2 regions of the Paraburkholderia sp. BR13439 genome follow, and region 1 is predicted to be linked to the other one. Evidence: riboswitches for the same ligand, from Rfam matches in the RefSeq annotation. Region 1 holds a riboswitch; the other holds the start of a gene.

The links. A riboswitch is a leader RNA that binds a small molecule or an ion and turns the genes downstream of it on or off. The one in region 1 is predicted to bind glycine.
Region 2: linked by a shared signal. The riboswitch ahead of AB3X96_RS37665 (D-amino acid dehydrogenase) and the one ahead of gcvT (glycine cleavage system aminomethyltransferase GcvT) in region 1 are both predicted to bind glycine.

What each region holds. Positions count from the first base shown of each region.
Region 1 is NZ_JBFPKN010000001.1:152,990-157,400, reverse strand. Features, by position in the region: gene gcvP (aminomethyl-transferring glycine dehydrogenase) at 1-427, opposite strand, end outside; gene gcvH (glycine cleavage system protein GcvH) at 521-901, opposite strand; gene gcvT (glycine cleavage system aminomethyltransferase GcvT) at 962-2,080, opposite strand; glycine riboswitch at 2,161-2,321, opposite strand; glycine riboswitch at 2,342-2,444, opposite strand; gene AB3X96_RS00765 (hypothetical protein) at 2,494-2,844, opposite strand; gene AB3X96_RS00760 (oxidoreductase) at 3,060-4,109, opposite strand; gene AB3X96_RS00755 (UvrD-helicase domain-containing protein) at 4,360-4,411, shown strand, end outside.
Region 2 is NZ_JBFPKN010000033.1:2,004-6,414, reverse strand. Features, by position in the region: gene AB3X96_RS37675 (NAD(P)/FAD-dependent oxidoreductase) at 1-610, shown strand, start outside; gene AB3X96_RS37670 (hypothetical protein) at 836-1,219, opposite strand; gene AB3X96_RS37665 (D-amino acid dehydrogenase) at 1,388-2,638, opposite strand; glycine riboswitch at 2,775-2,866, opposite strand; gene AB3X96_RS37660 (GMC family oxidoreductase) at 2,949-4,411, opposite strand, start outside.

The DNA of each region.
Region 1 (4,411 bases):
GCAGCGCTTCCAGACGGCCTTGAGAAATTTCAGGCTGGTACGGCGTGTACGCGGTGTACCACGCTGGATTTTCCAGCACGTTGCGCAGGATCACCGTCGGCGTATGGGCGTTGTAATAGCCCTGGCCGATGTAGGAGCGGAACACCTGGTTCTTGTCCGCGAGCTCGCGCAAGGCGGCGAGCGCTTCGGCTTCGCTCTTCGGTTGCGCGAAGGGGCCGAGCGGCAGCGTTTCGGTGCGGCGGATCGTCTTGGGGATGACGGCGTCGATCAATGCCGCGCGCGACGCGAAGCCGAGTGCTTCGAGCATCGCTTGCTGGTCGGCCGTATCCGGGCCGATATGCCGTTCGGCGAAGGCGTCGTGCACTTCGAGCGCGGCGAGCGAGAGAGGAGTGCGGTTCATCAGACGATCCGGGTGTTCGAGCTTCATGGGTGTTCCTGGCGGCGCGGCGCGCGCCATGGTGCGAGCGCCGCGCCTGACGGTTAAAACGAAAGTGAATCAGGCAGCGAGTCAGGTCGTAACTCAGGCGCCGATCGACTTCGCGTACGCGTCGGCGTCGAGCAGACGCTCGAGCGACGCGTCGGCGGCCGGCTTGATCTTGAACAGCCAGCTGTCGTACGGCGTGCTGTTGACGGTGTCCGGCGAGTCGCCGACGGCCGTGTTCGCTTCGATGACTTCGCCTGAAACCGGCGCGTAGATATCGGAAGCGGCCTTCACCGATTCGATCACGGCGACGGTGTCGCCCGCGGTCACGGACTTGCCGAGTTCCTGGACTTCGAAGAAGACGATGTCGCCGAGCGCTTCCTGCGCGTGGTCGGTGATGCCGACCGTCAGCGTGCCGTCCGCTTCGGTGCGGACCCATTCGTGCGATTCGGTGTATTTCAGATCGGCCGGGATGCTCATTGGATGCTCCTGAACGGTATGTTCGGTAGTGGTTTGAATGTAGGGGCGTGCGCCGGCCGCTTAGACCGCCAGCACCTTGCCGTTGCGCACGAACGGCAGTTTTACCACGCTTGCGGGACAGGCTTTGTCGCGAATCTGGACATGCACGGTGTCACCCGGCTGCACGCCTTTCGGCACGCGCGCGAAGGCGATCGACTCCTGCATGGTCGGCGAGAACGTGCCGCTGGTGATTTCGCCGTCGCCGTGCGGCGTGACGACTTTCTGATGCGCGCGCAGCACGCCGGCAGCCTTGCCGTTGTCCTTCAGCAGGATCAGGCCGACGAACCCGGCGCGCGAGCCGTCGGCTTCGAGGCTGCTCTTGCCGATGAAGTCGCGCGGTGAGGTGAGGTCGACGGTCCATGCGAGGCCGGCGTCGAGCGGCGAGACATTGTCGTCCATGTCCTGGCCGTAAAGATTCATGCCGGCTTCGAGGCGCAGCGTGTCGCGTGCGCCGAGACCGGCCGGGCGCACGCCTTGGGCGGCGAGCGCATTCCACAGCGCTTCGACATGCGTAGCGGGCAAGATGATCTCGAAACCGTCTTCGCCGGTGTAGCCGGTGCGCGCGACGGTCAGCTCGCCGAACGGCGTGCCGTCGATGCGCGCGGCGTTGAACGGCTTCAGCGCTTCGGTCGCGGCGCGCGCGGCCGGCACCGTTTGCCAGGCTTTTTCGCGCGCGTTCGGGCCTTGCACGGCGACGATCGCCAGATCGCGGCGCGGCGTGATGGTGAGGCCGAAGCCGCCTTCGGCGTTGAGCTGGCCGAACCAGGCGATGTCTTTGTCGGCGGTGCCGGCGTTGACGACCACGCGGAAGTGGTCTTCGCCGAAGTAATAGACGATCAGGTCGTCGATCACGCCGCCGTTCGGATTCAGCATGCAGGAGTAGAGCGCGCGGCCCGGAGTTTGCAGCTTCGCGACATTGTTCGCGAGCGCGTATTCGAAGAACGCGCGGACGCGCTCGCCGGTGAAGTCGACCACGCACATGTGGGACACGTCGAACATGCCGGCGTCGGTGCGCACCGCGCGATGTTCCTCGATCTGCGAGCCGTAGTTGACGGGCATGTCCCAGCCGCCGAAGTCGACCATGCGGGCATTGAGCGCACGGTGAGCGGCGTGGAGCGGGGTGTGTTTGAGTTCGGTCATGGGGCCTCGGGCGTCTCGCGGAACAAAAAAGGCCATGCGGCGCACTGCCTCGCGGCCTTGTGCCTGCGAGCGTGGTTCTGCATGACCCCTCTGTCCTCGATACCTGAGAGATTGCGCCGCCGCGACTGGCTCAATGAGCTCGATTCGTCACGGGGAAACGCGCGCCCCTTCGGTGGGCAGCTTGCCTGCGGTGCACGACGTGCGACGCGGATGGCTACTGCCGCTCTCCAGAGTGCGAAAAAACCGCCGGAAGACGGGTTTTTCGACGCGGTCGGTCCTTTTGCCTGAGAGTTTGCGGGTGTGCCCCTTCGGCGGCGCGGCCTGCGATTTTTCGCTTGCCAGCACGCTCTCCCGACGCGTGCGGCGAATGTACGCGACGGGCCTGGGCTTGTCAAATAAAGGGCCGGGAGCGCTCACTCGCCGATCGCATGAGCCGCATTGTCCAGTTCCTGGTTCAGCACGCGCTGTTCTTCCGCGGACAAACCGCCACCGTGCTGCGTGGCCATGTCACGCGCTTCCTGACGGATCGTCTCGAGGCGGTGATGCAGCGCGGCGCCTTGCGGCGGTGGGTAATAGCCCTGATTCACCCGAGTGTCGATACGGCGCGCGAGATTGTCGATGCGGCCCTCGACCTGATGCAGGCGCTGGTCCGCGATCTGCTGCGGAGTGGGGCTCGGGTGCGGGGCCGGCGGCGGCGTTACCACGCAGGCGGCGACTGAGCCGAGCAGCGCGCATGCAACAAGGGCACGGATGATTCGAGACATGGATTCTCCAGGAGTCGTTGTCGTATCGATTGCTACCTCGCTAGCAACGGATGACGAGGAACGCCCGCTGACTCGGCAGCGGGCGAATTTGTAACGTTATGTTCCTTTCTGGAACGTCAGGAAAAGCCCGCCGACGGCCTTTGCGGCGCGGAAGGTCATCCTGTTTTCGGTACACAGACCGCGCGAGCACGGTGCCACGCGCAGCGATGCAGGGCTCAGCGAATGCGCTCGAACGGCAGCCGCACGCCCTGCTCGGAGCTGCGCGCGGCCAGTTCGATGATCGTCATTACGTCGACCGCGTCGCGCGTGCTGACCGGAAATGCGACGCCGTTCTGGATCGTGTCGGCCAACGCAATATAGAAGCCTGCGTACTCGCCGTTGCGGGTGGGCAATTCACGCTCGACTTCCTGGTCGCCTTCGAGCACGCGCAGCACGCCGGGGGTGTTGCCGGCGCCGAAGCCTGCGTCGCCGGGGCGCAGGCCGGCTTTCAGCTGATCTTCCTGGGTGTCGAGGCCGTGTTTCACATAGCTGCCGCGCGTTCCATGGATCGCAAAGCGCGGTCCCGGCAACGCGGTCAGCGCGCTTGCATGCAGCACGACCTCGAACTCCTCGTAGCCGAGCTGGATGTGCACGTAGTCGGGTGCGCTTGCGTCGTCGCGGTGCGTGCGCACCGTCGCCGAGACGGTCTGCGGTGCGCCGAAGAGGGCAAGCGTCTGATCGATCAGATGCGGACCGAGATCGAACAGCAGACCGCCGCCGCGCGTCACATCTTCGCGCCAGCGCTGACGCACGCCCGGCCGGAAGCGGTCGAAATGCGATTCGTAATGCGTGACGCGACCCAGTTCCACGCGCGCGAGCAGGTCGCGTACGGTCAGAAAATCGCCGTCCCAGCGGCGGTTGTGAAAGGGTGCGAACAGCTTGCCGCGGGCGAGCGCGATATTGGCAAGTGTGTGGGCGTCGGCGGCACTCAGCGTGACAGGCTTGTCGACGACCACGTGCTTGCCGGCTTCGAGCGTGCGGCGCGCGAGGTCGAAGTGGGTGTCGTTGGGCGTCGCGATCACGACACAGTCGATGTCGTCGAGCGCGAGCAGCGCGTCGAGATCGGCGACGATCTTCGCGTGCGGATAGTCGGCGTGCGCGCGCTCGGATTGCCCGGTCGCAATCGCGGCGACGCTCGCGCGTCCGCAACGTTCGATCACCGGTGCGTGAAACGTCGCGCCGGCGAAGCCGTAGCCCATCAATCCAATCTTCAGCGATGCGGACATGCGATTCTTCCTGGAGGAACGGCGCGCCGCCTTGCCACCGCGGCGGCGGCGCGCAATCTCATCATTGTGGCATTTGTGGGCTGGACCGGGGGCTGAGCATGACCCCCATCGCGCAGTCCATCGCGGTTGTCCATGTTAACATCGCACCTCTCGCGCGCATCGAGCCGCGCACCATGTCCCGGGCCTTCGGCCGGCGCCTCCCGCCGGTCCGACCTCAGCGGCCCTCAACCGTCTTACCCATCCACAAACGATGTCCGCAGGCCTGAACCCCGCTCAAAGTGAAGCGGTCCGTTATCTCGACG
Region 2 (4,411 bases), on a different contig from region 1:
GGCCAGCGTCACGACGCTTGAATCGAACGCGCTGAACTGGGTGGTTCGCGCGGGCGACCGCGTGTTCAGCGCCACGCACGTGGTTCTCGCGTCGGGCGCGTGGTCGAACGTACTACTGCGCTCTGTCGGCCTTTCAGTGCCGCTGGAAACTCAGCGCGGGTACCACCTGCATGTCCCCCAATCGGATACGCATCTCTCGCGCACAATCGTGCTTGCTGACAGGAAGGTCTTTATCACGCCGATGGAAAGCGGTCTGCGTATTGCAGGCACAGTCGAATTTGGCGGCACTCAGCGCCCGGGTAATGAGCGGCGAGCAACCCTTCTCGAACACCATGCCCGGGCAGGACTGCCATCGTTGAATACGACGCGTGGCGCGACCACGTGGATGGGACACCGTCCCTGCATGCCCGATTCAATGCCCGTTCTGGGTCAGGCACCTGACCGAAAAAATCTCTGGCTTGCCTTCGGACACGGCCACCTTGGGCTGACTGGTTCAGCTCCCACAGCCAAGATTATCGCGGACTGCGTGACAGGCCGGCCGCCGCAGAGGGACCAACTTGGGCGATTCTCTGCAGCGCGCTTCGGCAAACCCGCCGTCCAGGAAGCCTGATTCGGGGGCGCGCTCATCCGCGTACTGCTGCGTCACAGGGTCGTCATCATGACCTGCTTGCCGCCGGCTTGTCCGGTGTACGGTTCCGTGTCAAGCGGGTGGCCTGTTTTCTTCGGAATCTGGTATTACTCGCCGTCCTGATTTTGCGAGTCGTAGTTCGTACTGGCCTCCACCGCTATGGAGCCAGCGGCGCGATTCCAGTAGGGCAGGTACCGTCCGGTAGTATTAGTCCCGGGTGTGCCGACGTACATCTGGTCTTTGCCATCGAACGCATTCGGCTCCGGCGATGCCCAGGAATGACTTGTGGGATTCGAGTGCCGACCGGAGCATGTCATCCGCCACATGGCGGTCAGCAATGCCCCGGGTTCGCATTGCCACCAACGAATCAGCCAGGTTGGCTGCGATATCCATCGTCGCGTCGAGTTCCCCGGCGACCTGAACGGCGTTGGTGCGAGCAAGCTCCTGTGCGTACCGAACAGCCGCATCTTTCTGGGAGGCACCTACACGGATACTGATGCTCGCGATGCAAACAAAGAATCCGGCTGTTACGGCAAGCGCGACGGCCGCGAGCATTTTGGCCTTGAGCGTCACCTTTTTTTTGTTATACATAGGTCACCTCGCGCGTTTTGCGCGTCGTCTGTTCTGGCCGCTGGCGACTGAGCGGCGTTCGACGGGACGCGGTCCCGTAGTCTTTGGATTGAGTTCAGATACGCGAGCGCCACCCGCGTGACCGCGTCAAAAGACAAGGTCAGGCGAGTGGCGATACGTCGGGCAAGGTCAGGCGCTTACGGCCGCACGCACTGAGCGGAGGTGGGAGGACTCAACGCTGTCTGCCAGCAACTCCGCTGTTGCGCACGAGAGCGTCCAGCCGAGGTGTCCGTGTCCGGTGTTGTAGAACACGCCGTCCTGTTTGCCAGGACCAACCTTGGGAAGCATGTTGGGCATCATCGGGCGCAGCCCCGCCCATGGAATAACGCGTGCGGTCGAGCAGTCGGGGAAATAGCGCCGTACCCAGTCGGTGAGGGGCGCGACGCGGTCAGCCCGGATATCCTTGTTGAAGCCGTTGATCTCCGCGGTGCCTGCGACCCGGAAGCGGTCGACACCCAATCGGCTCGTCACGATTTTGGCCGCATCATCGAGCAGGCTTACCCAAGGGGCTGCCTGTTGACTCTTTTCGTCATCGAGGTTGACCGTAATCGAATATCCCTTCACAGGATAGATGTTCACGTGGTCCCCGAACATGGCTGCAAATCGGCGGCTGTGAACCCCTGCACATACAACCACCCCGTCGACCACATCGTTTCGTCGGCGGTCGCCACCAGCAGTCGAGTGGATCCGTAAGCCGTCGGTTTCGCGGGCGATTGAGGTGATGTCAGTGTCGTAGTGGAAATGGACGCCCTTGCGACGACAAGCTTCGGCCAAACCCCGCGTGAATTTGTGGATGTCACCGGTGGAATCCGAGGGTGTGAAGAAGCCGCCGTAGAACTCGCCCCGGAGGGTCGGCTCAATCTGCTTCATTTCCCGTGGGGTGACCGACCTGCGGTCGAGGCCACCCTCACGCAGCAGGACGTTGACCGCAGACGCAGCCTCGAAACCGGCGCGGTCCGCGTAAATGTGCAGAATGCCCCGCTTCTCGAGGTTGAAGTCAAAGCCTTCCTGCTCGGCGATTGCGTACAGATGCTCGCGCGCCATGATGGCGAGGCGCACTGTATCGACCGTGTTGGACTTGTAATTCGGAATCTGGCGCAAGAATTCGCCCATCCACGAGTACTTGTGCCAGGAAGGCGCAGGGTTGAGTAAGAGCGGAGCGTCCGCTGTCGTCATCCATTTGAGTCCTTTGAGTACGGTGGCCGTACTATTCCAGACTTCCGCGTTACTCGCCGAAAGTTGCCCACCATTCGCGAACGACGTTTCCATGGCCGCATAGCGATTCTTTTCGTACACGGTCACGTCGAGACCGCGTTTCGCGAGTGCGTAAGCGGTGGTCACCCCGGTGATGCCGGCGCCGATAACTGCAACTTTTTTCATTTGCACACGTCCAGTCAAAGCTAATGCGGCGTAATCCGCATGCCCCATCTGTCCATGTACCTGAGAGTTTCCTTCTCCGGGGTTTCAACCAGAGAATCTCCTTCGGTGGGCGCCTGATGCGCCGCTCTCCAGATGTTGATGCGACACGGTCCTTTGGCCTGAGAGTTTCCGGGGCGGTTGCTCCGTCGGCGCCGCTGTTGAATCAGCGGTCTCTCCCGTGTTCGCAATGAGATATCAGTGCTGCACCGCAGGCGAAACCCCTGAACGCATCCGGTCCGAGCGTCACGGTTTTTCGCCTTCGGCTTTCAATTCAGGAAGGCATCTTGGCGCGTCGGAATCGTTCCAGGTCGACGCTCGGCATCTCGGTCGTTTCCGACACCGCCGATGTCGCGCCCCGTTTGATGAAGTCGGCGAGTCGTTCGGCGAGCATAATCGTCGGAGCAGTCGTGTTCCCCGAGACGAGTGCTGGCAAGACCGACGTGTCGGTTACACGGAGGCCTTCCAGCCCGTGAACACGGAACGTCGTATCCACAACCGACATGTCGTCCGTGCCCATCCGGCAGGCGCCTGACGGGTGAAGTGCGCCTTGCCCCGTCTCGCGGACGAAACGGATTCGCTCTTCCTTTGTGCGAAGAATACCGCCAGGACGATACGGTGCCCTCACGTACTTGCTCATGGCTTTCTGTGCAAGCGTCTCCTGACCAATCCGGACGCCTTCCGCCAGCACTTCGGCATCGTACGGGTCCGACAGGTAGTTCGGGTCGACGAGAGGCGGCACTGCAGGGTCGGCGCTGGCGATGCGTATCGTGCCGCGTGAGCGCGGACGTGTCTGGTACACGTTCAGCGTCAGACCGTTGCCGCTCGGTGTCTCGTCTGCACCTTCTTCGACGCCAGCGCCCGGCAGAAAGTGATACTGCAGATTAGGAAGAGGGTCATCCTCGGCGCCGTACCAGACGAGTCCGCCTTCGCAGATGTTGGAACTCACCGGGCCGCTACGGAACAGCGCGTATTCGAGACCCGCGCTGACCTGGTTGCGGAATTTCTTGTAGCGGTCGTAACTGTGCTCACCGGTCAGGTCGTAAATGAGGAACATATCCATGTGGTCCTGGAAGTTCTCGCCCACGCCCGGGAGGTCATGTACCACCGACACGCCGGCCTTGCGAAGTTGTTCAGCCGGACCGATGCCGGAAAGCATCAACAGATGGGGGGAGCCGATTGCGCCAGCGGAGATGATGACTTCGCGCTCCGCGCGGACAATCTTCCGTTGACCATTTTCGACGTGCTCCACGCCAACCGCCCGTCCGTTCTCGACGACGATGCGCACCACGCGGGAATCGGTCTTGATGGTCAGGTTCTTCCGGTTGCGCGCCGGATTGAGATACGCGACCGCGGCGCTGCATCGCTTTCCATCCCGCGTCATCGTCTGGTAGAGACCGCAACCCGCCTGCTTTCCGGAGTTAAAGTCCTGGTTGTAGTTGATGCCCATTTCCTGACACGCTCGCAACCAGGCTTTGGTCAGATAGTGGGTGTAGCGCTGGTCAGAAACTCCCAGCGGGCCGCCCGTACCATGCTCTGGGCCGGCGAAGCGCTCGTTGTCCTCTGCCTTTCGGAAATAAGGCAAAACATCGGCATAGCTCCAGCCATCGAGGCCCATCGAAGCCCAGCCGTCGTAGTCTTCCGGGCATCCGCGCATGTAGACCATCGCGTTGACGGAGCTTCCACCGCCAAGCACGCGGCCTTGCACCATCTCTGGTGTGACCATGTTCTGTTGTC